2 regions of the Blautia sp. AM23-13AC genome follow, and region 2 is predicted to be linked to the other one. Evidence: riboswitches for the same ligand, from Rfam matches in the RefSeq annotation. Region 2 holds a riboswitch; the other holds the start of a gene.
What was found. A riboswitch is a leader RNA that binds a small molecule or an ion and turns the genes downstream of it on or off. The one in region 2 is predicted to bind thiamine pyrophosphate.
Positions count from the first base shown of each region.

Region 1: it holds a riboswitch for thiamine pyrophosphate, as region 2 does, so the genes downstream of both, thiM (hydroxyethylthiazole kinase) here and DW642_RS11460 (energy-coupled thiamine transporter ThiT) in region 2, are expected to answer to the same signal.

Region 1 covers NZ_QTUL01000004.1:21,309-24,750, forward strand. Annotated here, with positions in the region: gene DW642_RS06225 (ketopantoate reductase family protein) at 1-200, shown strand, start outside; gene DW642_RS06230 (Gfo/Idh/MocA family protein) at 222-1,199, shown strand; partial or broken gene DW642_RS06235 (hybrid sensor histidine kinase/response regulator) at 1,261-1,416, opposite strand; TPP riboswitch at 1,590-1,701, shown strand; gene thiM (hydroxyethylthiazole kinase) at 1,828-2,649, shown strand; gene thiE (thiamine phosphate synthase) at 2,636-3,280, shown strand; gene thiD (bifunctional hydroxymethylpyrimidine kinase/phosphomethylpyrimidine kinase) at 3,396-3,442, shown strand, end outside.
Region 2 covers NZ_QTUL01000010.1:38,033-41,474, reverse strand. Annotated here, with positions in the region: gene DW642_RS11470 (hypothetical protein) at 1-122, shown strand, start outside; gene DW642_RS11465 (SpoIIIAH-like family protein) at 136-855, shown strand; gene DW642_RS11460 (energy-coupled thiamine transporter ThiT) at 927-1,595, opposite strand; TPP riboswitch at 1,661-1,770, opposite strand; gene DW642_RS11455 (DUF4867 family protein) at 1,923-2,540, shown strand; gene DW642_RS11450 (L-fucose/L-arabinose isomerase family protein) at 2,650-3,442, shown strand, end outside.

The sequences.
Region 1 (3,442 bases), on a different contig from region 2:
ACTCGACGCTCCAGGATCTCGATGCGGGACGCCATACGGAAATTGATATGTTCTCGGGTGCGCTGATCCGCATGGGAAAAGAGCTTGGAATTCCAACGCCTTACAATGAATTTACGTACCATATGATCAAAGCACTGGAAGAGAAAAACGACGGACGGTTTGACTACAGCGGAAGCGAAGAACCGCTCTGGGCGAAATAGATACGATAGGAGAATCTCACGATGAAAGAAATCAAATGGGCTGTACTCGGATGCGGTGTGATTGCAAATGAAATGGCGGTCGCACTGCAGAAAAACGGAAAGAATATTTACGCGGTCGGCAACCGGACCCATGAGAAGGCGGCTGCTTTTGCGGAGAAATATGGAATTGGAAAAGTTTACGATGATTTCCATGAGATGTTTACCGATCCGGAGGTCGATGTCATTTATATCACGACGCCGCACAACACGCATCTTGGCTTTATGAAAGAGGCGATTGCCAATGGAAAACACATTCTCGTTGAGAAATCGATTACGCTGAACAGCGACGAGCTCGACGAGGCCATAGCGCTTGCAAAAGAAAAAGGTGTCATCATCGGAGAGGCAATGACGATTTACCATATGCCGATCTACAAAGAGCTGAAAAAAATTCTCGACTCCGGCCGTCTCGGCAGAGTCAATCTGATCACGATGAACTTCGGCAGTTTCAAAGAGTACAACATGAAGAACCGCTTCTTCAACCGGAATCTCGCAGGCGGCGCGATGCTTGATATCGGCGTATACGCACTCTCCTTCCTCCGCTGGTTCTTCGACTCCAAGCCGGATCAGCTCCTTTCCCAGGTAAAGCCCGCTCCGACCGGTGTGGACGAGCAGGCCGGCCTCCTTCTCACCAATCAGGAAGGACAGATGGCAAGTGTGATGCTCTCTCTCCACTCCAAACAGCCGAAACGCGGCATGGTTTCCTGTGAGAACGGATTTATCGAGATCATGGAGTACCCGCGTGCCTGGGAAGCAAAAATCACAGACGCTTCCACCGGCGAATCCGAAATCATCAAAGCCGGTGACAACGCCGATGCACTCGCCTATGAGCTCGCCGACATGGAACGCGCCATCAATGGAGATGCATCTGCCATGCACCTCGACTACACGAAGGACGTCATGGATCTGATGACCTCCTTCCGCAGAACCTGGGGCTATACGTACCCGGAGGAAGAAAAATAAAATTCGCACATCAAAAGCCCCTGCCCGGCACACATCAGATGCCGGGCAGGGGCACTTCTTTTCACCTGCAATACTCTGCAGTTTTCTTTTTCAGTAATTCCGCATCAATCGGCTTTGCGATATGCACGTTCATGCCGGCCTCTTTTGCGGCCTGCCGGTCTTCAACAAAGGCGTTGGCGGTCATGGCGAAAATCGGAATGGAGGCGGCATCATCACGTCCATGACTTCCACGCATATTTTATCTTCATTTTACGCTGATATTATTTTCTCTGTCAACCCAAATAACATTACATTTCCAATATTTTGCATGTCTTTTTTATTTTTCTGAAATTTTTTTAAATCTTCCGTTTTTCTCTTGCACAATTGTTTTTATGCGTATATAATTGTCTGCAGAAAGCAAGGGGGAGCTCGCGTGCGAAGCGGGCTGAGAGTAGGATGCATCTCCTAGACCCTGAACCTGATTTGGGTAATGCCAACGTAGGGAGATACGATATGCACATTTTCTGCAGATATACCTCCACGTATATCTGCTTTTTTAATCTCTATGAACACATCATCAACAGGTTCTTCCAGTACCACAAGGGAATTTGCTTCTGCAAAAATACTCACACAGGAGGAACAAAAAATTATGTTAGGCACTTGTCTTGACAATGTCAGAAAAACAACCCCTCTCGTACACAACATCACAAATTACGTTACGGTAAACGATGTCGCCAATATTCTGCTGGCATGCGGCGCAAGCCCGATCATGTCCGATGAACCGGAGGATGTCGAGGATATCACCTCCATCTGCGGCGGTCTGAACATCAACATTGGAACGCTGCACAGAACGAGCATCGACGGCATGTACCGTGCCGGTGCAAAAGCAGCTTCGCTCGGCCACAAAATCCTGCTCGATCCAGTCGGCGCAGGCGCAAGCCACTTACGTACTTCGACCGCAGTCGGACTGATGGAAAAAATCCCGTTCACCGTCATCCGCGGAAATATTTCCGAAATCAAAACACTGGCACTTGGAAGCGGAACGACAAAGGGTGTTGACGCAGACGTTGCCGATAAAGTAACAGACGAAAACCTCGACAGCGCCGTTGCTTTTGCAAAAAACTTTGCGAAAGACCACAACTGTGTTGTCGCCATCACAGGAGCGATCGACCTCGTTGCCGATGCTGACACCTGCTACGTGATCCGCAACGGACGCGCCGAGATGGGAAGCATCACCGGAACAGGCTGCCAGCTCTCCGGCATGATGACCGCTTACCTCGTTGCCAACCCGGACGAGCCGTTAAAAGCCGCTGCTGCCGCTGTCTGCGCGATGGGACTTGCCGGCGAGATCGGCTGGAGCCATATGAAACCGGAAGACGGCAACTCCACCTACCGGAACCGCATCATCGACGCCATCTACCACATGGACGGCGAGACGCTGGAGAAAGGTGCAAAGTATGAAGTGCGATAAAAAAGGCCTGCTTTTATATGCTGTGACAGACCGCAGCTGGCTGAACGGCGAGACACTGTACAGCCAGGTGGAAAAGGCTCTGCAGGGCGGCGCAACGTTTATCCAGCTCCGCGAAAAAAATCTTGACCAGGATCACTTTATGGAAGAGGCACTGGAACTGAAAAAACTCTGTGCCGCATACCATGTTCCTTTCGTCATCAACGATAACGTGGAAATCGCAGCTAAGATGGATGCGGACGGCGTTCATGTCGGCCAGAGCGATATGGAGGCCGGCGATGTCCGTGCAAAGCTTGGCCCGGACAAGATCATCGGCGTTTCGGCGCAGACCGTGGAACAGGCCATTCTCGCCGAGCAGCGCGGGGCAGATTACCTCGGCGTCGGCGCGGTCTTCCACACCGGTTCCAAGGCGGATGCGGAGGATGTCAGCCACGAAACGCTGACTGCTATCTGCAATGCCGTTAAAATCCCTGTCATCGCCATCGGCGGCATCACACGCGATAACGTGACGGAGCTTTCCGGCAGCGGCATCTGCGGCATCGCCGTCATCAGTGCCATTTTTGCACAGAAAGACATTGTTTCCGCAACGAAGGATCTGAAAGAACAGACTCTGCGCATGCTGGAAAACAAATAATTTTACGTAACCATTCATCCTCACACCAGGCGGCAGACTGGGGGCACCACTTTCTTTGTCGCCTGTCCAAAAAGAAAAGTAATGCAAAGGAGTAATTCTCATGGACGCGAAAAACATGAAAACAGCATTAACAATCGCGGGAAGTGATTCCAGCGGAGGCGC
Region 2 (3,442 bases):
GCGGCGTGCTCGTTATCGCAGAAGGCGGGGGAAACCCGGTGACGATACAGGAGATTCAGGAGGCCGTGATGGCATTATTTCAGGTGGGCGCAAATAAGATTAAAGTAGTCAAAATGAAGTAAAGGAGTCAAATGCGTGGAAAAATTAGAACAGGAAATGAATGCACCTGAGAAAATGGCAGAGACACCATCGCCGAAAAAGACGGCCGGGAAAAAGAAAAAATTCCGGAAAAATCAGGTCATCATCACCGCCCTTGCGATCATGATTGCCGTCGCCGGATACATCAACTATGCTGACAGTACCCTGTCCACGAAGGAGAAGGCAGACGGAACCACGGCGGATGCCAGCACCGTTTTAAAAGACATCTCCAGCCTGGACACCGACATCACCGACGAGGTGGATGCCGGCACAGCAGGGGACTCGTCGCGGACCGTCACCGAAACGCCGGGAGAGGCAGTCCTTGCCGGGGCATCTACATACATGGCCCAGGCCAGAATCGACCGCGAACAGATCCGTTCCCAGAACAAAGACACCTTAAATGAAATCATCAACAACACCAACCTCTCCGAAACCGAGCGCCAGAGCGCTGTCCAGAGCATGGTGGAAATGACGGAACTCGTAGAAAAAGAGTCAGCAACTGAACTCCTCCTCGAAGCCAAAGGCTTCACCGACGTCGTTGTAAACCTGACCGGCGAAACCGCCGACATCGTCGTTCCGATGAAAGAAGTAACCGAGGAACAGCGTGCCCAGATCGAAGACATCGTAACCCGCAAAACCGGAATCGGCGTAGAAAACATCGTCATCACCCCCATGAGCTCCGCCGCCGACACAGCCGCAGAGGAGAGTGCTCAGTAAATTTTGATATCCACGTAAAAAATCCGGAAACGCAAAATCATGCGTTCCCGGATTTTTTCACGTAATTCTATTTAATTTGCACCATGTGCTGTTCTTGCAACCGTCTGCAGTGCTTTCTTCACCGGCGGCAGCGAGATCAGAATCACCGTCAGCACACCTTCAGCCAGCAGATAGCTGTAGTTGTAAATAATCGGATACAGCGCCTTTAAAGACTGCGGGAAATTCTCCGGCATATAATCCATCCAGTACAGATACCCGCCTAACGTATGGAAAAATCCCCTCGCCAGCACAGCTACAATATACCCGATCAGCAGCCCGTTTTTCTTCTTTCCAAAGAATCCGGCCACACCCAGCGCCGCAAACGCAAACACATAATCACAGCACACCTGGAACAGCGACAGCACATACGGCCCCTGGATAAACTGCAGCAGTCCATAAGCAAAACCAACGAGAATACCCGTCTTCGCCCCATACCAGTTCGCAATCAGCACAATAAACAGCATCGAAAACAACGTAACCGATCCCCCGTACGGCAGCTCAAACACCTTCACATACGAAGTCACAAACGCCAGCGCCATCCCCATCGCACAAAACGCCAGCTTCCTTGCATCCATTCCCGTCCCCTTACTCTTCTGAGCAGAAAGAACCGAAGCAATCACCACCAGCGCCACCATCAGCACCACGCATCCAACATAACCGGCCGTCGTCAGTCCGCCGTCAGCAGTAACAAAAAAACTCATAAAAAAACCTCCTTCGCATTCCGCTTGGAGGGGCTCACATAAAAACACAGTCCCGAATCACCTCCGAAACCACGTTCCAGCTTCCCTACGCAGGAATTATCCCGTTCAGGTAGTGAGGGTCCGTGAGCTTATCCCTGTCCCACGTTCTCAGCCAAAGGCTCCCCTAGCGTCTTATTATTTTAACGTATTAAAGTATACCAACCTCCCCCTTATTTGTCAACCTACCCGTTTTTTCATCCAAATACATGTTGACAAGAAGTACATACAAGTGCTATATTACAATTAGTTCAATCATTAAACTAATTGTACGAAAGGAGCACCAACACAATGCAGATTCTGAAAGTAACAGACGAAGCATTCCGCCAGTACGGCAAAGTCATCAAAGACCTCGACGTCAGCGACATCATCACCGCCATGTCCGAGACCCCATGTCCCGACGACGTAGTCTACGAGCCTTCCATTGAAAGCCTCGAAGCCTGCAAAAGCGCCCAGTCCGTATCCGACAGCCTCTACGGCGGCATGCCGATCCAGATCGGCTACTGCAACGGCCACAACCATTTACTGAACGCCGTAGAATACCACCGCGACAGCGAAATCAACATCGCCGTAACCGACCTGATCCTGATCCTCGGAAAAGAACAGGACATCACCGAAGACCACACCTACGACTCATCCAAAATGGAGGCCTTCTTAATCCCGGCCGGAACCACCATTGAAGTCTACGCAACCACCCTCCACTACGCACCATGCAACGTGGCAGCCAGCGGATTCAAATGCGTCGTAGTCCTTCCAAAAGGAACCAATACCGACATCACCCTGGAAGAAAAACACACACCGGAAGACGACCTGCTCTTCGCCAGAAACAAATGGCTCTTAAGCCACCCGGATGCAAACATCGCTGGAAGCGTAGCAGGCATCAAAGGAGAAAACCTCTCGGTAAAATAAAACCAGAGACAAAACCAGAAATCAGAAACACTGCCCCAAAAGAGCAGTTCTGAACATAAAAAGAAACCAAAAACCAAGAAAACCAAAAAAAGGAGGATCTTCAAAAATGATCAACAATACACCGGAAATCAAATTAGGTATCGTTGCAGTAAGCCGTGACTGCTTCCCGAACAGCCTTTCCGAGAACAGAAGAAAAGCAGTCGTAAAAGCATACGACGGAGAAATCTACGAATGTCCAATCATCGTCGAGAATGAAATCGACATGATGAACGCACTCGAAGACCTGAAAAAAGCAGAGTGTGATGCACTTGTTGTATACCTTGGAAACTTCGGACCGGAGACCGAGGAAACCCTGCTTGTAAAATACTTCGACGGACCTTGCATGGTAGTAGCAGCAGCAGAAGAGACCGGCGACGACCTTGTAGGCGGACGCGGCGATGCATACTGCGGCGTTCTGAACGCAAGCTACAACCTGAAACTGCGCAACCTGCACGCATACATTCCAGAGTACCCGGTTGGCGATGCAGAAGACGTAGCAGCCATGATCAAAGATTTCGTACCGGTTGCAACTGCAGTTGTAGCTGTTAAGAACCTGAAAATCATCAGCTTCGGACCGCGTCCGACCAACTTCCTGGCATGTAACGCACCGATCAAACAGCTGTACAACCTCGGCGTAGAAATCGAAGAGAACTCCGAGCTTGACCTGTTTGAAGCATTCAACAAACACGCAGGCGACGAGAGAATCCCGGCAGTCGTAGAAGATATGGCAAAAGAGCTCGGCGAAGGAAACCTGAAACCGGAAATCCTGCCGAAACTGGCTCAGTACGAGATCACCTTGTTAGACTGGATCGAAGCACACAAAGGCTCCAGAAAATACGTAACCCTGACCGGAAAATGCTGGC